3 regions of the Arthrobacter sp. R1-13 genome follow, and region 1 is predicted to be linked to each of the others. Evidence: predicted binding sites of a transcription regulator. Region 1 holds the regulator's gene; each other region holds the start of a gene.
What was found. Region 1 encodes Rex, which represses fermentation and respiration genes when NADH is low (regulators of the CRP and FNR family bind a similar motif). Its sites were predicted from a motif close to CTTGTGAANNNNTTCACAAG; they were not measured.

Region 1 (7,393 bases):
TTGCCCTGGAAATCCGCCGGTTCAATGGTGGTGCCATCGAACAAGGCCCCCTTGATACCCACCGCTGCTTTGCGATCAGTGGCCGCGAACTCTGTGACGGAGCCATCCCCCGCAACGTAGTTCTTGTTGTCCCCTGCCTTAGCCTGCTTGGCCAGGGCGTCCTCTTGGGCACAAGAAGACAGGCCCAGCGTGAGCGCGGCCAGTGCAGCACCGCCGGCAGCCAGGACGCTGCGGCGTGAGGTGTTGGGATTGGTGCCTTGCATGCTCAGGCTCCAGGGGTGTTGGAGGCACCCGGAAGGAGTGCTGCGGCGGGCTCGGTGTAGTCGACGCGCACCAGTGCGCCGTCGTGGTCAAAAACCAGGGAGGTCAGGGAGGTCAGGGTGCACTCACGCTTCCGCGGATCATGCCAGAGCGGCTTGCCTTCTGCGCTGAGCCTGGTGGCCCAGATGGGAAGCTGGTGTGCCACCAAAATGGCCTCCGCGCCGTCGCCGCCCAGTTCCAGTGCCTTGAGCCGGGCATCCTGGACTGCAGCCATCACGCGGTTGGCCTGCTCTTTGTACGGCTCACCCCAGGAAGGGCGGAAAGGATTGACAAGGCGCGGCCAGTGCCTCGGCCTGCGGAGCTCGGCCTTAGTGACCTTCATGCCTTCAAAGTAGTTTTCGGCTTCGACGATGCGTTCTTCGACGGCGATGTCCAGCCTGAGCGCCTCGGAAATCGGGAGCGCCGTTTCCTGGGCCCGGGTCAGCGGTGACGCAGCAAGGTAGACGATATTTGCCCCATGCGAAGCCCGCTCACGGAAGTGCTCCGCCAGGGTGCGCGCCATCTCCCGTCCAAGCTCCGAGAGATGAAACTCGGGCAGGCGTCCATAGAGGACTCCGGCGGGATTGTGGACTTCGCCATGGCGAAGCAAATGAACGGTGGTTTGGGGCATGTATACAAGTTTCTCAAAGATGACGGGCGATCTGAAATCTTCTACAAGAAGTAGAACTAGGGGCCCCGAAAAAAAGTTCCGCCCAATCGGAATAAAAGATGCAAATGCATGTTTATACTGGGTGAAGCGATTAGTTGAGGCTTCAACAGATGATGGTTCAACTAATGACGAGATGGCCTTCAACCCGAACTTCGCATAACAAGGAGAACTAAAATGTCACTTCCCACCAACCTCACCACCGGCACCTGGACCCTCGACTCCTCGCACAGCGAAATCGGGTTTACCGTACGCCACGCAGGCATCAGCAAGGTCCGCGGCCAGTTCAAGGAAGCTACGGCCACCCTCGATCTGGCAGACAATGTCGCAGATTCCAAGGTCAATGCGACTATCCAGACCGCCAGCTTCGACTCCGGCGACGTCAACCGTGACGGCCACGTCCGCGGCGAAGACTTTTTCGACGTCGAGAAGTTCCCGGAGATCTCCTTCGTCTCCAACGGCATTGTGCCTAAGGGTGACGGCTATGAGCTGCAGGGCGATCTCACCATCAAGGGAGTCACCCGTTCGGTTGCCCTCGAGACCGAATTCAACGGAGCAGCCGTTGACCCGTTCGGCAACACCCGGGCAGGCGTCTCTGCTGAAACCACCATCAGCCGCAAGGACTTCGGCCTCACCTGGAACGCAGTCCTCGAAGCCGGCGGTGTCCTGGTCAGCGACAAGGTTGCCATCAACCTTGAGCTGGCCTTCATCGCTCCGGCTGCCTAGCAGGCCGAAGCTGCTCAGCGGACATCGCTCCGCTGATTCCACGCCTCCGCTTCGGCGGGCATATTTCATGACCTGCACCCCTGTTCCAGCTAGTCTGGGACAGGGGCGCGGAGTTTAAGGGTCCACCAAAGACCAAGCGTCCTGATGGCGTTTCCGGCCGGACAGCTGTAGCTCGGCAGGCTCTTCGTACAACGATTGTAAATTCTTGGCTATTTACGGCGAGTTAGCCCAAAGTTGCCTAGATAACAGGGGACCCGCCGTCTACAGTGAAAGCCATGACCAACCCAAGTGATGCCCCTCAGCCGGAACAACCCGGCAGCCAGCCGTCTGACGGCAATGTTCCGCCCACCCCTTACCAACAGCCCCCGTCCTATCAGACACCGCAGGGCCAGCAGCCGCCCCAGGGATATCCGGCCGGCAACTACCAGACGCCAGACGGCTACCAGGCGCCCGGGCAGCCTGGTTATGGCGCCCCCGCCGGAGCTGCCAACAACGCACCACCAGCAGGCCTCGGCTACGCCGCCCCCGCCCGCAACACGCTTGCATTGGATTTCAACAACATCAAAGAGCGCGTGACTAACACCCAGGGTGTACCCCAGCAACTGGTTATTTCCTATTGGCTCTGGATTGGCGCAGCTGTGCTCGGTGTTGTGGCTAGCCTCGTGGCCATGGTCGGTGCCGCAGGTGGCTTTGCTGGTGTCGGACTGATCTTCAGCCTGATTTGGGCCGCCGTCTACATCTTCATTGCCATCCGGCTCAAGGAAGGTGCCCGTTGGGCCAGGCTGGTCCTGACGATTTTGGGTGGCTTGTCGGTTTTGGCGCTCCCCTTCACGTTGTTCACCGGAGGCCTGAGCTTGATCGGGACGGCAGTAACTATCGCGGCAGCCGTCATGATGTGGCTGCCCCAGTCCCAGCAACACTTCAAGGGCTGATACAGCAAAACTAGGGACGTAACCACGTCCCATCGGGTTAGTTAAGCATTGAAGGCCGCGGCTGGGAAGCTCCCTGCCGCGGCCTTCCAAATCCAACAGGAATACCTCTTGCGAATGATCCACATGCCGCACCAAGCGTTGTACGGTGGAAGCAAGACCATGCTGGGGGCAGGGGCATCACACTGATCCCGGTAGCCGATTTTCGAAGTCGACACATGAAGGATCGAACATGAGCACTCCCCCAGTCCCTCCCGCCAACCAGGACGAGCCTGAGTCTGGCGGCAAGAACGCGCCGCAGTACGATCAGAACAATCCGCAGCAGCCCCAGTACGGGCAAAACGCTCCGCAGTACGGCCAGAACGCTCCCCAGCAGCCGCAGTACGGGGCGCCCCAGTACGGCCAGAATGCTCCTCAGCACCCACAGTATGGGGCACCCCAGTATGGCCAGAACGCTCCCCAACAGCCGCAGTACGGGGCGCCACAATACGGCCAGAACCCGCCGCAGCAGCAGTTCGGCCAGCCCCAGCAAGGCCAGTCTCCCTATGGCCAGTCGCCTTACGGTCAGTCACCGTACTCGCAGTACCCTTCCGAGCTTCCATCTGCCGGAAACAGCAACCGGCCCCCGCAGGTGGACCTCGCCTTTTGGCTGATCATCGGCGCCGGTGTGCTGTCGTTCATCAGTGCCATGGTGTTGGCATTCTCGGGTGGAGATTTCTTCACCCAAATGATGCAGGAACAGGCCCAGCTGCAGGGCACGGAACTGCCCCCCGGCACCATTGAGGGAATGCAGGGAATGATGGTAGGTGCCAGCATCGTGGGCGGTCTCATCTCCCTGGGACTCTACGCCCTCGTGGCCTTTCCTGTACGCAACGGAAAGAACTGGGCACGCATCCTGGGTACTGTCTTCGCGGGCATCTCGGTGTTTGGACTCTTCAGCGTCTTCAGCATGGGTCCTACGTACGGCGTGCTGCAGATCCTCGTCATTCTGATGGGAGTCGCGGGCATCGTACTCCTGTACTTGCCGGCCAATTCGCCGTACTTCCAGAAGCAGCAGCCGTTCGCCAATCCTTACTCCCAGCCGTACGGCCGCTAGAACTCAGGGCCACATAAAGTCATACGGCCGCTAGGAGCCAGGGCCACATAGATCCATGCTGAGGGCGCAGGCCCGGCGGAGCAGAGTAACTTACTCCAGCTCTTCCGGGGCCTGCGTCCTTTGTGCGTGGTAGGCCAGAATCTGCAGTTCCGTGGCCATGTCTACCTTGCGCAGGTTTACTCCGGGCGGAACCTGCAGCATCACGGGGGCGAAGCTCAGAATGCTCCTCACGCCGGCTGCCACCACCCTGTCACACACACTTTGGGCTACGGCGGCAGGCAGCGCCAGGACCACCATGTTCGCTCCCGTCCGCTGGAGCACCGCTTCCATGTCGGCAGCGTCACTCACACGCAGCCATCCCACTTCGTTGCCTACGATCATCTGGTCGGCGTCGAAAATGGCCACGACATCAAAGCCCCGCGATTCGAATCCGCCATACCTTGCCAGGGCTTTCCCGAGGTTACCGGCACCGACGATAGCGACTTTCCAGTCCTTGGTGAGACCGAGGGCCGCAGAAATGTGCCGGCTCAGGTACTGAACCTCGTAGCCCACGCCGCGGGTCCCGTAGGAACCCACATGCGAGAGGTCTTTGCGCAGGGTAGCTGAGCTCACGCCCGAGGCTTCGGCAAGTGATTCCGAGGATACCCTGTCCACGCCTTCGGCAAGCATGGTGGTCAGGGCGCGCAAATAGAGGGTGAGCCGTGCCACGGCTGCGGGCGGAATCTGCTTTGCAGCGGTTCCGGAATCCCCGCGGACTGCTTCCGGGGATGAATCGAGCGAAGTCACATCTGCTCCATTGCGTCGCGTTGTGAGTCCACTCTAGGGCCCCACGACTTGTGTCAACAAAAGCGGAACGACGTCATCCGGGCTCGGGCCGAGGCCTACTTCGCCATGGCTTCCTGTAGAACCCTCGTCAGCCGGGCCTCGTCGATCTTCCAGAAGTCCCGCTGGATCCCGTCGACCACCACCACCGGAATCTCTTCGGCGTAGCGCTCACGGAGCTCCGCGTCTTTGTCCACCAACTGTTCCCGCCACTCCAGTCCCAGTCCGGCAGTGACGCGGTCGACGGCGTCGCGCGCGGCACTGCAGAGATGGCAGTTTGCTTTGGTGAGCAGGAGGACGTCTGGTTTTGCCATGGTTCCACGGTAGCCGGGCTGTCCGCCGTCGTCGACGCCACTGGCCTGAACCGCCCTCAGGTATCCCGCTCGCACAGCAACAGAACGCCACAGGCGGCGGCGATGCCGAGCATTGACTAGACTCGTGGCATGCCCGAGGAGAAGTACGTTGCTGTGGCCCGCCGCCCGGTTGCCACCCAGCAACACGGCGAGGCCGCCTTCTTCGACGTCGATAACACCCTGATGAAGGGTGCCAGCCTGTTCCACGTGGCACGGAAAATGCATCAGCGGGGGACGTTCACGCTGACCCAGGCTGCTGGTTTCGCGTGGAAGCAGTTCAAGTTTGTGATTCGCGGGGAGAACCTCGACGACGTCCACGCCGTCCGCGATTCAGCCCTTCTGCTTGCGGCCGGCATCACGGTCGAGGACATCAAGGTCCTGGGCGAAGAGGTCTTTGACGAGATGATCGCGTCCAGGATCTGGCCCGGAGCCAAGGCCCTGGCCCAGCAGCACCTTCGGGTTGGCAGGAAAGTCTGGCTGGTAACGGCAACTCCCATCGAAGTAGCCACCGTTATATCGACCCGCCTCGGACTGACCGGGGCCCTTGGCACGGTCGGAGAAATCAAGGACGGCGTCTATACGGGCAAACTGGTGGGCGAGATCCTCCACGGGGCAGCCAAGGCCGTGGCAGTGCAGGCCATCGCCGACGAGGAAGGCCTGGAGCTCAAGAGGTGCTGGGCCTACAGCGACTCCCACAATGACATCCCGTTGCTCAGCATGGTGGGGCATCCCGTGGCCATCAACCCCGATGCACGCCTCCGCCGGCATGCCCGGGAGAACAACTGGCCGGTCTACGATTTCCGCTCCGGACGCCGCGCAGCAACGCTCGGCCTGAAGGCAGCCACGGTCTGCGGCGCCGTCTACGGCCTCTGGAAGGGCTTCTCGCGCTTCCGCGGCCCCACTATCTAGCAGAGCCGCACACCGCTGCAGCACCAAGGAGCAAGGACGCAAAAATGCCCGCTACCTCGAAAGGCAACGGGCATTGACGCTTTGGAAGTATTACTACTTCTTATTGCGACGCTGGTGGCGCGTCTTACGAAGCAACTTGCGGTGCTTCTTCTTGGCCATACGCTTGCGACGCTTCTTGATAACTGAACCCACGAAAGTTCCTTACAAACTAGATGCGTACCTGTCTGATGGAAAAGGTCCGTGGACTAAGCAACAGACTGTACAACTGACAGATTCTTACAATGACGTAAAACGTTCCTTAACAGCCTACCGCTTATCCGGAGCGCAAACTGACGGCGACGACTCACGCCGTCTCGGATTGGCCCTCCACGACGGCGCGCTTCAGGTACTGTTCGACGGCGGACTCCGGTACCCGGAACGAGCGGCCAAAGCGGACGGCGGGCATATCCCCCGAATGAACCAGGCGATAAACGGTCATCTTAGAGACGCGCATGACCTCAGCCACTTCGGCCACGGTCAAGAACTTCGCGTTGGAGAAGTTCGACTCTGCGGACATTTCCCATATTCCTTTGCTCTCAGCATTCTGCGGCAACCTGTATTCTGCGGGTGCGGCGATGCTGAGCCATCGAACAACCGTGTGCTAGTTACTCTAGAGGCAGTTGGGGCCAATGTGAAAGGCGTAGTGGCGAAACTACGCGTTCGCCTCTAGCAAGTAGCCATTACTCGGCCAAGGAAATCCTGCGTTTCCGGGCCGAAGCGGCAAGCTGCCCGAGCACGGACACCGTCACGTCCCACTCCATGCAGGCGTCGGTCACACTTTGGCCGTAAAGCAATTCGGCAGTTCCGTTGGAATCCGTGACGTCCAGGTTCTGGGCGCCGCCTACGAGGAAGCTTTCCAGCATCACCCCGGCGATGGCCTTTGCGGAGCCGCCGCCCTCCTCCAGCTGGGCACCGATTTCGAAGGCGACTTCCGCCTGGCGGTGGTGGCTTTTCCCGCTGTTCGCGTGGCTCGCATCCACAATCAGGCGCGGGTTCAGGTTCTTCGCTGCAAGACGGGAAGAAGCGGCTTCGACGTCGGCTGCTGAGTAATTGGGGCCCTTGCGGCCGCCACGGAGAATGACGTGCGTGTCCGGGTTGCCGGCCGTCGCCACGAGAGCAGCTTTGCCGTCGTCGTCAATTCCCAGGAAAGCCTGGGCCGCGCCGGCGGCGCTGCACGCGTCAACGGCAACCTGGAGGTCGCCGTCGGTACCATTCTTGAAGCCGATGGGCATGGAGAGCCCGGACGCCAACTGCCGGTGGATCTGGCTTTCCGTGGTGCGTGCACCAATGGCACCCCAGGAGACCAGGTCTGCCGTGTACTGGGGGCTGATGGGCTCGAGGAATTCCGTGGCGGTTGGGAGCCCCAAGGCTGTTACTTGCTGGAGGAAGCTTCGGGCTGCACGGAGGCCTGTGGCAATGTCGTGGCTGCCATCCAGGTGGGGGTCGTTGATGAGCCCCTTCCAGCCCACGGTGGTCCGCGGCTTTTCAAAGTACGCCCGCATCACGATAAGCAGGTCTTCCTTGTGCTTCTCGGCCTGGCTCACGAGCCTGC
Region 2 (7,393 bases), 1.3 Mb from region 1:
CGGCCGATAGTTTCCAGGAGGGTACTCATGCGTTCACCTTCTCATCCCGCTCGGCTGCGTCGGATTCGCTTGCTTCAGTGGAGGGACCGCCCAGGCCGGGTTTGGCTGCCCGCTGGATTGCCTTGAGCCGGTGCATCACGTCGTTTGCGCCGCGGCCGAAGTAGTCGTGCAGGGTGCGGTATTCCTGGAACAGGGCTTCGTAGGCCGCCACGTTCTCGGGGATGGGCACATAGACTTCTCCGGGCTCGGACCCCATGGCGGCCGCTGCCTCCCGGATGTCCGGATAAGCGCCGGCTGCCACAGCGGCGTGGATGGCCGATCCAAGGGCAGGTCCCTGGGTGGAACCGATGGTGGAGAGCTGCAGCCCGGTGGCATCCGCATAGATCTGCATCAGGAGCTTGTTCTTCAGCAGCCCGCCGGCCACGATGAATTCCTTGACCGGAACTCCTGAATCGCGGAACGCATCCACGATGGTGCGGGTGCCAAAGGCCGTAGCCTCCAACAGGGCACGGTACGTGTCCTCCGGCTTGGTGGCAAGGGTCTGGCCAACCACCACGCCCGAGAGTTCGTGGTCCACCAGCACCGAGCGGTTACCGCTGTGCCAGTCCAGGGCAATAAGGCCGTGCTCGCCGATGGCCTGGCGGGAGGCCAGTTCGGTCAGGTACTCATGGATGCCCAGACCCGCGGCGGCTGCTGCCTCATGGTACGCCGGGGGAACACCGTTCTTGGTGAACCAGCCGAAGATATCGCCCACGCCGGACTGGCCCGCCTCATAGCCCCAAAGGCCGTCGACGATCCCGCCGTCCACCACGCCGCACATGCCCGGAACCTCATGCAGCTCCGTTCCGTTCATGACATGGCAGGTGGAGGTTCCCATGATGGCCACCAGCTGGCCGGACTCAACGGCCTTCGCGGCCGGTGCCGTCACGTGCGCGTCAACGTTTCCGACGGCGACGGCGATGCCCTCCGGCAATCCGGTCCACGCCGCAGCCTCGGCAGTGAGGTAGCCGGCGGCGTCGCCGAGGCGGCCGATGGTGTGCTCGAGTTTGTCGCTGACGAAGGTCTCGAAAGCAGGGTTCAACGCGGTAAGGAAGTCCGCGGAGGGGTAGCGGCCGTCCTGGTAGATGCCCTTGTAGCCGGCGGTGCAGGCGTTGCGGACATAGTTCCCGCTCAGCTGCCACACAATCCAGTCGGCTGCTTCTACCCAGTGATCCATTGCTTCATATGCCTGCGGATCCTCTTCCAGAAGCTGCAGGCCCTTTGCGAATTCCCACTCTGAGGAAATGAGGCCGCCGTAACGGGGCAGCCAGCTTTCACCCAGTTCAGCGGCGAGGGTGTTGATGCGGTCGGCCTGGGGTTGGGCGGCGTGGTGGCGCCAGAGTTTTACGTAGGCGTGCGGGCGGTTGGCGAACTCGGGCAGTTCGTTCAGCGGGGTGCCGTCAGCCTTGACGGGGACCATGGTGCAAGCCGTGAAGTCGGTGGCGATACCGATGACTGCGGCGGGATCGATTCCGGCGTCGGCAATAGCGGCGGGAACTGCGTTGCGGAGCACATCGCGGTAGTCATTCGGGACCTGAAGGGCCCAGTCAGCGGGAAGCCGCACGCCGCCGTCGCCCGCCACATCGGCAGGCAGCGCCTCCGTGACCACAGCATGCGGGTAATCAAATACACCACTGCCCAGTTCCTTGCCATCGGCAACGCGGACGACCACGGCGCGGCCGGAGAGCGTGCCGTAGTCAACGCCGATGACGTATTGCTCAGCCACGGAACCGTGGGGAGCGGGAGAGTTTTCGTTCTGCATATCTGCCTCCAGGGAAGAGGCAACGACCTCTTTTGCCTTCGTTGGAAATTGATGGTTAGTACTAATTGTGAACGCTAACACGGGCAACGTCAAGACGCTGATACCGCTTACGCAAAGGTGATACCCAGCCGTCGGAACCGGCTGGGTATCACCTGGGCCTTACTTGGCTTTTTGTCCGTCAGCTGGCGCAAGCCGGATGAATGTCACGGATTTCGGTTGGAAGTTGTATGTGAAATCAGTGCCTGATCCTGTGAACACACTGGTTGCCGGAACCAGGTTTTGGCCATCACTCGTAGTGGTCAAGGTGGTCACCGCTGCGCTGGAGCTGATATTTGCCGTCCCGGCGACTTTGATGTCGACGGCGGCAGCCTCACCCGAGGTGTTGACCACCTTGACGATTGTGTCCCCCGTTTCGGCATCCTTGGTGGCGACGGAGTAGATGGGATCCACGGGAGTCTCATCGATCGTTCCCCAGAGGACATCGTCGAGGTACAGCTTGGCCGTCGGTCCGGTGACTTCAATCCGGATGTCGTACTGGCGGCCGGTCTCAATGGTGGTGCCCGTCTCGATCAGGGTGCTCTTTGCCCCGTTGACAGCCTTCTCCACCACGGATTTGCTGTTGTTCCAGCCGCCGAGGTTCCACCAGTAGTAGTTTCCGGTGTCCTTCACTCCGAAAGCGATGAGGAATCCTTCGGCGCCGGCCGTCTTGGTGGCCTTGGTGTTGAGCGTGTAATTGCTCCACGCCGGGTTTCCAGCGGTGACCATGGTGTTCAGTGCTGTGGTGCTCGACTGGACGTAAGCGCCGTCCTGGACTGACCAGCTTCCCACACCGTTGCCTGTCCACGCCGAGGCGGTGCCGGAGAAGTCGTCAGCAAACAGCTGGCTGCCGTCCGCGCCGGTGACCGTAACGTCGTCGTACTTTGCCGCGGTGGCCCATGTAGAAAGCCCGATCTGCCCGGTGATGGGTGCCGCCAGGCTTGGCGGGTTGTTCTGGGAACTGGGCACAACGTTGCTTCCGACGTTGTTCATAAAGAGCTTTTGCACTTCGAAGTTGGGCGTGGTCCTGATGGAGGTGCCGTTGAAGAATATGAGGTCCGGACTCCATTGGACGTTGGCCTCATTGGCAATCAACGGGGCGTAGGACGCCATCCTGACAACGTCGGCGTTCCGTTCGAGGCCGGTCATGAAGGACGCCTCGGCCAACGCGTTCTCAGGCTTGTTGGCCAGTGACGCGAACTCGCCCAGGAAGACCTTGTAGCTGTCACGGTCGTAGGAGTCGTAGCGGTGGTTGTTGGTCAGGAACCAGTCGGGCGAGTTGTAGTAGTGCTCGTCGACGAAGTCGACCTTACGGTCGGCGTTGAACTTGGAGAGGTCATCGAAGTTGGCGCCTTGATCGTCCGGGCCCGTGTTGCCAATGACCTTGATATCGGGATAGGCGGCCTCAACGGCATCCTGGAACTGGGTGAAGTACGCCTTGAACTCAGGCTTGTACTCCTCATTGCCCAGGCTGATGCGGTCAAGGTTGTAGGGGGCCGGGTGGCCGTAGGCAATGCGCTTGGCACCCCATTCGGTACTGGCGTCTCCATTCGCGAATTCGATCAGGTCCAGGGTGTCCTGGATGTACTTGTCCAGGGTTGCCTGGTCAGGTACGGCACGGTTGTCGCCGCAACCCGTGACACCCACAGGCACCACCGGAACGGGGACGGCCTTGAGGTCTTCAGCCCACTGGAAATACTCCATGTAGCCGAGCCCGTAGGTCTGGTTGTAGCCCCAAAAGTTCCTGTTGGCGGGACGCTGCTCAACAGGACCAATGGTTTCCTTCCACTGGTAAGTGCGGGACCGGGTGTAGTTGGGCGCAGAGTAGGAGTCGTAACTGCCGGTGTTGACGATGCAGCCACCGGGAAACCGCAGGAACCCCGGGTTGAGCTCAGCAATCTTTTCGGCCAGATCCTTACGCAGCCCATGGCCGTTCCAGGTCTCCTGGGGCATCAGCGAAATCATGTCCAGCCGTACGGTGCCGGTTCCTTGGACAACGGTGGAAAGCCGTCCCGACGCCGTCGTGGACTTAGGCGAAAGGGTCACGTTGTATTTTTTCCAGGCATCGCCCCTGACCTTGATGCTGGTGAGGTCGAGCCGGGCGCCTTCCGGAGTTTCCAGTGCGACGGCGAGGGTGGAACCGGCCGGATTGGAGGTTCTGGCCCAGACGGAGTACTCGTACTTCTGGCGGGCCTCCAGCCGGTGCCCGCCATTCCAACCGCTGTTACGGACCCCGACGCCGGCACCGGCGCCCGCGGCTGCGGTAGCCGCCTCGACCAACAGGTAGTTCCGGTTGTTCTCATTGAGGCGATAGTCATCGTTCTGGACAGTGGCCGTACCGGCGCTTCCCCGCTGGAGGACCTCCCAGGCACTGAGTGGGGTATAGGCGCGATTGTCCGTTGAATTGAATTCGAAGGACCTGTTCTGCACGAGTTCGGCGTAGATGCCCCCGTCCGCACCCTGGTTGATGTCCTCATAGAAGGCCCCGTACATTGTTGGAGCTATGTCAGGACCCGCTTGGTCTGCATGGACTGTAATGGTGCGATTAGTGGTTTCAGCGTGGGCGCCAGGCGCCGGTGCGAGAGTGAGGGTGGCTGCCGCGAGCGATCCCGCAAGGGCCATGGTGCAAGCCCTCTTTACGGGACTCGGACGAACTGTGCTTTGCATCGGAGGTGAGAGCCCTTTCTCCATTGAATGGTTTGCCGTCCGGCATCCATGTGAACGCTAACAAGGCGGAGGCTGTTGAAAGTATTGTTCAGCCTCCGGTCAAAAGTAAAGGGGGCCTCCGGCAACCTGGCCGCCCGCCTGCGTCATAAACCGGCAGTGTCCCAATTGTGATCTTCACTACTTGACGCACCTCGTTGTTAGCGTTCACACTGGCTGGCAGAGCAAGCAGCTCACAGCAATGGCGGTGTTGGGGTCTCCCGCCTGCATGTAACTAACGCTTCCGGGAGGATGTTGTGTTTAAGAAATCTCTAGTAGCCGTTTTGGCCGCGTCAGCTATTGCCCTTACTGCCTGCGGAGGTGGCGGCCAGGCCGCTTCGAGCACCGGAGGCGCTGAGAAGAAGATCGTGATGGGCTTCGCCCAGGTCGGCGCGGAAAGCGGCTGGCGCAGCGCCAACACCAAGTCCGTTCAGGAATCCGCCAAGGAAGCCGGCATCGACCTGAAGTTCTCCGACGCCCAGCAGAAGCAGGAAAACCAGATCAAGGCGATCCGCTCCTACATCCAGCAGAAGGTCGACGTTATCGCCTTCTCCCCCGTGGTTGAATCCGGCTGGGACACCGTCCTGAAGGAAGCCAAGGACGCGAAGATCCCCGTGATCCTCACGGACCGCGCCGTGGACTCGGCCGACAAGTCCCTGTACAAGACCTTCCTGGGCTCGGACTTCGTCCTCGAAGGCAAGAAGGCCGGCGAGTGGCTCGTTGCTGAGTCCAAGGCTGCCACAGACACCGTGAACATCGTCGAAATCCAGGGCACCACCGGTTCCGCGCCGGCAAACGACCGCAAGGAAGGCTTCGAAGAGGCCATCAAGGCGGACCCGAAGCTGAAGATCATCGCCTCCCAGAGCGGTGACTTCACCCGCAGCGGCGGCAAGCAGGTCATGGAGGCGTTCCTGAAGAACAACCCCGACATCGACGTCGTCTTCGCCCACAACGACGACGAAGGCCTCGGCGCGATCGAAGCCATCGAAGCCGCCGGCAAGGTCCCGGGCAAGGACATCAAGATCATCACCATCGACGCCGTCAAGGACGGCATGACCGCCCTGAGCCAGGGCAAGATCAACTACATCGTCGAGTGCAGCCCCCTGTTGGGCACCCAGCTCATGGACCTCGCCAAGAAGGTCCTCGCCGGCGAAACAGTCCCCGAGCGCGTCGTCACCGAAGAAACCACCTTCACCCAGGAACAGGCCATCAAGGCCCTGCCTACCCGTCAGTACTGAGCCCCCGCTCACCTGATCGTCCGTGCGGCGGCAGTACATGACACTGCCGCCGCACGGATCAATCCGCCACCGCACGGATCAACACAGAAAAGATACATAGGATGAACGAACTCGTTCCGGTCGTCGAGATGACCGACATTGCCATCGGATTCCCGGGGGTCAAGGCCCTTGACGACGTAAGCTTCCGTCTCTTCCAAGGCGAAGTACACGCCCTCATGGGCGAAAACGGGGCGGGCAAATCCACCCTTATTAAGGCGCTGACAGGCGTCTACACCATCGATTCTGGCCGGATCACTGTCCTCGGCCAGCAAGAACACTTCTCCACTCCCGCGGAATCCCAGGCGGCCGGCGTCAGCACCGTCTACCAGGAAGTTAATCTCTGCACCAACCTCACCGTCGAAGAGAACGTGATGCTGGGCCGCGAGCCCCGGCGTCGCGGATCGATCGACTGGCGGGCAGTGCGGGCGCGGACCCGGGAGGTCCTTGCCCAGTTGCACCTGGAGCAGGTGGAACCCGGTTCCCTGCTTTCAGAACATTCCATCGCCGTCCAGCAACTGATAGCGATCGCCCGCTCCGTGGAAGTCAACGCGAAGGTCCTGATCCTGGACGAGCCGACGTCGAGCCTTGACGCGGACGAAGTGAACCAGCTCTTCCGCGTGATCCGCGACCTGCGCGACCGCGGGGTTGCCATCCTGTTCGTATCGCACTTCCTGGAGCAGGTGTACGAGCTCTCGGACCGCATGACCGTCCTGCGCAACGGCAAGCTCGTGGGTGAGTACATGACCCGCGACCTTTCCCGTATGAACCTCATTTCGAAGATGATCGGCAAGGACCTTGAGGTCCTCGAGGAACTCGACCAGGCTTCCACCCGATCCCAGGCCAGGCTGGCAGCTACTGCCGAGCCCTTCATGGAAACCGCCGGGCTCGGAAGAAAAGGCTCGGTCTCCAACGTAAACCTCTCCATCTACCCGGGCGAGGTTGTGGGACTGGCCGGGCTGCTCGGAGCAGGGCGCACGGAAACTGCCCGGCTGCTCTTCGGCGCGGACAAGGCCGACGAAGGCTCCCTCAAGATCAAGGGGCAGCCGCTGAAAATGCGCAGCCCCCGCACCGCTATCGACCACGGCATTGGTTTCTGCTCGGAAGACCGAAAAGAGGAAGGCCTGATCGGCGACCTCACAGTCCGGGACAACCTTGTGCTCGCGATGCAGGCCACCAAAGGCTGGGCCCGCCGGATCCCCCGCCGCGTACAGGACGAGCTCGTTGCCGAATTCATCCAGGCCCTCGACATCCGTCCGGCAAACCCCGAGGCCCTGATCCGCAATCTCAGTGGTGGCAACCAGCAGAAAGTCCTGCTTGCGCGCTGGATGGTGACGTCCCCGGATCTGCTGATCCTGGACGAACCGACCCGCGGCATCGACATCGGCGCAAAGACCCAGATCCAGAAGCTGGTCAACCGGTTGGCGTCCGAGGGGATGTCCATCCTGTTTATCTCCTCTGAACTTGAGGAAGTGCTCCGGCTCAGCGACCGCATCGCCATCATCAAGGACCGTGCCATGGTCGCGGACATTAGTAACGACGACGTTTCCGTCGAGGACGTCCTGACAGTCATCGCCGG
Region 3 (7,393 bases), 840 kb from region 1:
TCAAGGCAGCGGCAGAAGACGATATCGTGTTCTGCCCGGACTCCGGCTGCATCCTTGTCCGCTCGGCCGAGTGGGCCTAAGGCCGTCTCCAGCCTTTACTACTTCCTTAGCCGGGCAGGATGATGTTGAGGGCGTGAGCCTTGCGGGCGGTGCCTTCAACGAGTTCGCAGCTCCACTTCTCGCCCGCAGCTTTCAGCAGCTGCGCCGGGGTGGCGGGAGCGTTCCCTCTACGCGTCAGCAGGTGCCGGGCCACCTCACCACGGGTGTGCTTGGCGAAGTGGCTGACCACCTTGCGCACTCCTGCCACCTCGGTGAGGACATTGACCGCTACGGTCTGGCCGGCCGGCGGCGCCCAGGCCGCGGCGTAGGTGCTTGAGCGGCAGTCCACGAACAACTCGCCGGCTGTCAGGCCGGCCAGGGCTTCCGTAATCCTGGGCTTCCAAAAGGAAGCCAGGCGTCCGACGTCGGGAAGTGCAGTTCCCATGGATAACCGGTAGGCGGGCACCCGGTCATCGAAACGAATGGCTCCCCACAGGGCCGAGATGACCACCACAGAGTCATGCGCCTTTTTCCGTTGCGCCGGAGTGAGGGACTGGTAGCCCAGTGCGTCGTACAGCACGCCCGAGTAGACCTGGTGGGCGGGAGCTGCTGGCTCCCGGTGCAGGCGGGTGTTGCGGTCGACGTCGTCCTTGAGCGATGCCCCAACGCCCAGAAGGGCGAGGGCGTCTTCATGCGCGCTCACAGTACCGAGCGCCTCCAGTACTTCTGCCCGGTGGGTATTCAGTTCGGGGAAACTCAGCGTGGGCCAGTGGACGGCGTCGCCGCGGACGGCGGGGGTCTTGCCTTCGGAAGGGGGGAGCAGAATCAGCACCGTACGATCTTAGGGGCCGCAATGGAGGCCTCCAAAGATGACAAAGGCCAGGCAGTGGATCAGCGGTGCAGCCGCTGGAGCGGCTGCCCGTAGAATGGAACGTGGATGGGTTGACCAGGCGGCCGCGCGTCACGAAAGTGGCTCGAGGAACGTCCGGGCTCCGCAGAGCAGGGTGGTGGGTAACGCCCACTCGGGGTAACCCGCAGGCCAGTGCCACAGAAAACAGACCGCCTGCAGTTCGGTTGTGTCCGCACAGCCGGACGCGCAGGTAAGGGTGAAACGGTGGTGTAAGAGACCACCAGCTTCCCGGGTGACCGGGAAGGCTAGGTAAACCCCACCCGGAGCAAGGCCATACAGGGCGCGTTTGAGGGCTGCTCGCCCGAGTGCCCGGGTAGGCCGCTGGAGGGCGTCGGCAACGGCGTCCGTAGATGGATGGCCGCTACTCCCGTGCCGGTAACAGCACGGGAGCACAGAACCCGGCGTATCGGTCAACCCATCCACACACTGCGTCGCGTTCCCGGTAAGGGAAGGCTACGCACTCCATGTGAGTGACTTCACGCTCAGCCGAGGCAGGAAGTCAAGCCCTTCGCCTCTAGAATGGAGAGTGAACGTAGAAGTTCTGCCGCCGGATCTGCGTTTGCAGCGGCGGTTTTTCTTTGCGCTTCTCCAAGGCACCCGGGGTGGACCGAATCCCCGCTGGTGCCTGTGCCCCGGAATACCTCCGGCGGCCGACATCTTCATACGAAGACGTATGCAGTTGACCCAAGGAAGGTAGTTCTGTGAGCCAGACGTCAGATTCTTGTCTTGATACGTGGATGGGCCGGGAGGCGCTTGCTGAGGCCATGATCCCCGTGATCGGCCGGCTGTACCGCGAGAACAACGTGGTCACCAGCATCCACGGACGCAGCCTGATCAATAAGTCCACCATGAACATCCTGAAGGCACACCGGTTTGCACGCCGGATGAGCAAGGACGAACTGCTTCTCGAAGAGACAGCTCCTCTGCTGAATGTCCTGTCCCAGCTGGAACTTGGGGCTGCGGCAATCGACATCGCCCGCCTCAACCAGAAGTACAAGGTCGAGGGCAACGGCGCCACCCTTGAAGACTTCCTGCGCGACGAGCTTTCGGACATCGTGGGCAAGCGCGGCGGCGACGACCGCACCAGCACCGACGTCGTGCTCTATGGTTTTGGACGCATCGGCCGCCTCCTGGCACGCCTGCTCATCGAAAAGGCCGGTGGAGGCCATGGCCTGCGCCTGCGGGCCATCGTTGTGCGCCGCGGCTCGGACAACGACCTTGCCAAGCGGGCCAGCCTGCTTCGCCGTGATTCAGTGCACGGTTCGTTCGAAGGCACCATCCGTGTTGACGAAGACAAGAACACCATCACGGCCAACGGTGTCCAGGTTCAGGTCATCTACTCTGACAATCCTGCCACCATCGACTACACCGGCTACGGCATCCACAACGCACTCGTGGTGGACAACACGGGCCGCTGGCGCGACGCAGAGGGCCTGTCCCAGCACCTGCAGAGCAAAGGCGTTTCCCGCGTACTGCTGACGGCCCCGGGCAAAGGCGAGCTGAAGAACATCGTTCACGGCATCAACCACGGGACCATCCTGGACTCGGACAAGATCGTCACCGCGGCATCGTGCACCACCAACGCCATCACTCCGGTCCTGAAGGCCATCAATGACAAGTACGGTGTGGTCCACGGGCACGTCGAGACAGTCCACTCCTTCACCAATGACCAGAACCTGATCGACAACTTCCACAAGGGTGACCGCCGTGGCCGTTCGGCAGCGCTTAACATGGTGATCACCGAGACCGGTGCGGCCAAGGCCGTGGCAAAGGCCCTACCCGAGCTGTTGGGCAAGCTCACCGGCAGCTCCATCCGCGTTCCCACGCCGGATGTCTCCCTCGCCATCCTGAACCTGAGCCTCGAAAACGGCACCACGAAGGAGGAAGTCAACAACTACCTCCGTGAAATGTCCCTGCACTCGGAACTGCGCAAGCAGATTGACTACATTGACTCTCCTGAAGTTGTGTCCACCGACTTCGTCGGATCCCGCCGTGCGGGCATCGTCGACGGTCTCGCGACGATTTCCAATGAAAAGAACCTCGTACTGTACGTCTGGTACGACAACGAATTCGGCTACAGCTGCCAGGTAGTCCGCGTTATGGAGGAGATGGCCGGAGTCAATCCGCCATCGTTCCCGGCCAAAGAGCCGGCCTCTGTGCTTGCGGCCATCGCCGTCTAGCATTTCGGGAGTTTCCCGGCTGACACTCTGGTATCAGCCGGGAAAGGTGCCCAGAATGGTGTCATGGATACAGACTCAGCTCTCGGAGAACATGACACCACCCTTGAACATGCGCTTGACGTAGCCCGCGCCAACCATAAAGAAGCCAAACGGCTGTTGGACCAGGCCCGGGCCGCACATGCTGCCGGAGAAATCGGCGACGAGAGGATCAGGCAGCTCGAGGACCTGATGAACCTCGCCGAGGAAGACCTGCGAAGGGTGACAAGGGAGCAGTAATCGGAGGTCGCTGTACCAGGCTGGCCATACCTTCGCCTGGCACTGTTCCTCCACACTGTGGATAGCGCCGGAATTGTCGGTGGCCTGCCCTAGGCTTTTCGAGTGCCCCACAGACTTCCGCTGAACTTCAAAAGTCCAAATACGCGAACCAGCATGGCGGGACAGCCATGACCATTCACTGGTCGGCTTACCGCCGTGCCCGACGCCGTTCCCGGCAGGCGTGGGCCGTGCTGTCCGTCCTTATTCTGGGAATCGTCTGTGTCATCGGCTGGTTCTTCACCGCTGGACAGTTCGCCATCGCGGAGCCCCGCGTCAATGGGCCCTCGGAAGCTCCGGTGCTGGACCCGGACTGGATGAAGCCTGTAGTTCCCGTGCAGCCGGTTCCTGCCGGAAGCGCAGCCGGAGCCTTGGAACAGCTGACCGTTAAGGGCCGGGCACCCAAGAACGACTACGATCGCAGCGCGTTCGGACAGGCATGGTTCGACGCCGACCACAACGGCTGCGACACCCGCAACGATATTCTCAGGCGCGACCTGACAGGGGAGTTGTTCACGGAGGGTTCAGGCTGCAAGGTGGCAAGCGGCGATTTCCACGAGCCCTACACCGGATCCATGGTCTCCTTTCGCCGAGGCTCGGAGAGCAGCATGGAGGTCCAGATCGATCACGTAGTGGCCTTGGCGGATTCCTGGCAGAAAGGCGCCCAGCAGCTGACGAAGCAACAGCGGCAGAACCTGGCCAACGATCCCCTGAACCTCATCGCGGCTGACGGCCCCGCTAACCAGGAGAAAGGCGCCGGGGACGCAGCAACCTGGCTCCCCGGCAACAAGGCTTTCAGATGCCACTACGTGGCACGGCAGATCTCGGTCAAAGCGGCTTACCGGCTTTGGGTGACGCAGCCCGAGAAGGACGCAATGAAGCGGGTGCTTGATTCCTGCCCGTGGCAGCAGACCATTGTGGCGAAATGAGCCGTGTCAGTGCCCGAACGGGTCAGGGTCCACGCCGGGCATCCAGGTAAGGCCCGGCACGCCCCATCCGCTCTTCTTGGCCTGCTTCAGGGCCTTGCGGGAGTATCTGTCAATCAGGCGGTTCACGTACAGTTTGCCGTCGAGGTGATCGTATTCGTGCTGGATGACGCGTGCGAACCAGTCAGTGGCTTCGAAATCCACAGGCTTGCCGTCGCCGTCGAATCCTTGCACTCGAACCCACTCAGCGCGCTTTAGCGGATACTGCCCACCCGGGAAGGAGAGGCAGCCCTCGACTTCCTCATCCGGATCGGGCAGGGCCCCGGAGACCTTGGACAAGGTCAGGACGGGGTTCACCACCACTCCGGTCGGCGGGACATCGTCATCGTTCGCGAACTTATAGATGAAGACCCGCTTGCCGATGCCGATCTGGGGCGCTGCGAGCCCGACGCCGTTGGCGGCGTCGTTGGTTTCGAACATGTCCGCAATGAGACTGCGGAGTTCGTCGTCGAAGACGTCGACCTCGGCGGCCCGGCGGTGGAGTACCGGCTCGCCCCAGATGGTGATTGGCAGAACGGTCATCTCGGCGGATTCCTTCAGTGCAGGGGCAACAAAAACAACAAAGACCGTACCGGATTCCGGTACGGTCTTTGGCGAAAGCCGGCGAGGTGCCGGTCTTCCTGAGGGTGAGCGACGGGGGTTGAACCCGCGACCTCCTGGACCACAACCAGGCGCTCTGCCAACTGAGCTACGCCCACCATGCGCCCTGTCATGCCTTCCGGCGGACCGGCTGGCTGAAAAGGCAACGTCAAATAGTTTACCTGCTGTCAGGGGGTGCTTTTGCCACTTTTTCGTGTTTTGCCAAAAAATCCCTCAAACGTGGTGCACATTACTTTTCCTGTGCTGCCGGGGAGGTGATAGCCGAGGCTGTATCGGGTGCTTCAGTGGCCGGAGTATTGCCCGCCATCACAGCCTTGGAGATCCTCTGGGCCGTGGCGCTGTCTGGTCCGGGGGCGGGAACGAAGACAGCCTCGCGGTAGTACCGGAGCTCATCGATGGAGTCCTTGATGTCGCCGAGGGCCCTGTGGCCGCCAAGCTTCGCGGGCGCCTGGAAGTAGGCGCGCGCGAACCATCGACGGGACAGCTCCTTGATTGTGCTGACGTCGATGACGCGGTAGTGCAGGTGCTCCACCACGGAAGGCATGTCCCGGACCAGGAAGACCCGGTCCGTTCCCACCGAATTCCCTCCCAGTGGTGCCTTGCGCGCATCGGGCACCCATTTCCGGATGTATTCCAGGATGGCGGTTTCGGCTTCGGCCATGGTCTTCCCATGGGGCAGCTCCTCGAGGAGGCCCGATCGGGTATGCATGTCGCGGACAAAGTCGTTCATCTGGGCAAGAGCGGAATCATCCGGCTTGATCACGACATCAACGCCGTCGCCAAGGATGTTCAGCTCGGAATCAGTCACCAGCGCGGCCACTTCAATGAGGGCATCATTGACGGGATCCAGGCCGGTCATTTCGCAGTCGATCCAGACGATGCGTTCGTTAGATATAGGCACCCGTCCAGCCTACCGTTACGCTGCCTAAGGCCCGTCCGATGCTAGGATTTTTGGGTACGCAGCGGGATCAATTACTATGCTGCGCTCAGCTATGGGCCGGTAAGCCCGCCCGGCCTTCCGGCGAACCCTGTACCACCAAACAGATTGGACCCTCCTGAGATGACGGCGCCCGTACCGGCTTCGGGGGAGCTGGCTGCCGTTAAGTCTCCCGAGCCGGCTGTGGTTGAAGTTGACAACCCGGCGTCGCCACTGCTGGCAGGTTTTGTCGGTTCCCTTTTTATGGCTTTTGGATCCGTGGGAGTGGGGTGGCTGGCCCAGGCTTCGGAGCTGTGGCGGCTGCCGCTCTTCATCTGGATGCGCACAGAGGGACTTGGAGTTGCCCTGTCCATTGTTCTGCTGGCGATCGGTGGCATGCTGCTGGTTCGCGCATGGCTTCGACTGGGACAACGCGTGAAGGTCTGGGGACCTGGCGCCCGGAAAGCCACTCTCCAGGCCGTTGCTCTGTGGGGCCTTCCGATGATGTTGTCGGTACCGCTGTTCAGCCGCGACGTCTACGCCTATATCGGCCAGGGCCGGCTCATGGTGGAGGGCTTTAATCCCTATGAGAACGGGATCTCCGCCTTGTCCAACTACTTCCAGCTGGGCGCCGACAAGATGTGGACGGAGGCACCGGTTCCCTACGGTCAACTGTTCCTCTGGATCGAACAGTTCGTGGTGTGGTCCACAAATGTCCACCCGGAGGCGAGTATCATGCTGTTCCGGCTGGTGGCACTGTGCGGCGTCATCCTGTGCATCGTTTACGTCCCAAAGCTGGCCGAACTTCACGGCGTCAATCCACACCGCGCATTGTGGCTGACTGCGGCCAACCCGCTCTTCCTGACCAATTTTATTGCCAGCGTGCACAACGATGCGTTGATGATGGGACTGGCCCTGGCCGGGCTCTACTATTGCGCCACCAAGCGGATGTTCCTGGGACTGGTGCTGGTCACTTTGTCCATATCCGTCAAGCCGATCACCATAGTTTTCCTGCCCTTCATAGGGCTGCTCTGGGCAGGAAAGAACGCAGGCTGGGTGAGGAAATTCCTCTTCTGGGGACTCACCGCAGCGATCAGCCTGGGGATTCTGTATGCCCTGAGCCTTGTCAACGGTTTCGGCTTTGGCTGGATCAACGGCCTCTCCGCGCCGGGCAGCATCTGGATCTGGTACGCCCCTGTGGGTCTTTTAGGGCTGATCGTCGCGTCCATCCTGGACGCCTTCGGCCTTGACGGCTGGGCACTGGCGAAATGGGTCTACGACGCCGGCAAGGTCCTGGCGCTCGGAATAGTCGCCTGGCAGATCTTCCGTGGGGACCACGATCGCCTCATGCGGCGCCTTACGCTGGCCTTCGCCGCCATCGTTGTGCTGGCCCCGATGATCCAGTCCTGGTATGTCGTGTGGCTGATCCCGCTTTTTGCCGTCACAGGCA

Region 2: araB (ribulokinase) is a predicted target of Rex. The motif match lies at 1,866-1,885, and genes of this name have one in related genera.
Region 3: M1D88_RS12525 (glyceraldehyde-3-phosphate dehydrogenase) is a predicted target of Rex. The motif match lies at 1,413-1,432, and genes of this name have one in related genera.

What each region holds. Positions count from the first base shown of each region.
Region 1 covers NZ_CP096420.1:3,553,248-3,560,640, forward strand. Annotated here, with positions in the region: gene M1D88_RS16470 (TlpA family protein disulfide reductase) at 1-263, opposite strand, end outside; gene M1D88_RS16475 (histidine phosphatase family protein) at 266-931, opposite strand; gene M1D88_RS16480 (YceI family protein) at 1,145-1,693, shown strand; gene M1D88_RS16485 (hypothetical protein) at 1,969-2,625, shown strand; gene M1D88_RS16490 (hypothetical protein) at 2,855-3,718, shown strand; gene M1D88_RS16495 (redox-sensing transcriptional repressor Rex) at 3,809-4,504, opposite strand; gene M1D88_RS16500 (glutaredoxin family protein) at 4,600-4,854, opposite strand; gene M1D88_RS16505 (HAD family hydrolase) at 4,984-5,802, shown strand; gene M1D88_RS16510 (30S ribosomal protein bS22) at 5,896-5,994, opposite strand; gene M1D88_RS16515 (helix-turn-helix domain-containing protein) at 6,146-6,358, opposite strand; gene M1D88_RS16520 (3-deoxy-7-phosphoheptulonate synthase) at 6,522-7,393, opposite strand, start outside.
Region 2 covers NZ_CP096420.1:372,272-379,664, reverse strand. Annotated here, with positions in the region: gene M1D88_RS01845 (L-ribulose-5-phosphate 4-epimerase) at 1-29, opposite strand, end outside; gene araB (ribulokinase) at 26-1,801, opposite strand; gene M1D88_RS01835 (alpha-L-arabinofuranosidase C-terminal domain-containing protein) at 1,961-4,459, opposite strand; gene M1D88_RS01830 (ABC transporter substrate-binding protein) at 4,798-5,778, shown strand; gene M1D88_RS01825 (sugar ABC transporter ATP-binding protein) at 5,880-7,393, shown strand, end outside.
Region 3 covers NZ_CP096420.1:2,715,659-2,723,051, reverse strand. Annotated here, with positions in the region: gene M1D88_RS12540 (zinc ribbon domain-containing protein) at 1-80, shown strand, start outside; gene M1D88_RS12535 (YaaA family protein) at 107-871, opposite strand; RNA gene rnpB (RNase P RNA component class A) at 978-1,371, shown strand; gene M1D88_RS12525 (glyceraldehyde-3-phosphate dehydrogenase) at 1,687-3,129, shown strand; gene M1D88_RS12520 (hypothetical protein) at 3,193-3,405, shown strand; gene M1D88_RS12515 (HNH endonuclease family protein) at 3,573-4,370, shown strand; gene def (peptide deformylase) at 4,377-4,949, opposite strand; tRNA gene M1D88_RS12505 (tRNA-His) at 5,053-5,125, opposite strand; gene orn (oligoribonuclease) at 5,257-5,886, opposite strand; gene mptB (polyprenol phosphomannose-dependent alpha 1,6 mannosyltransferase MptB) at 6,088-7,393, shown strand, end outside.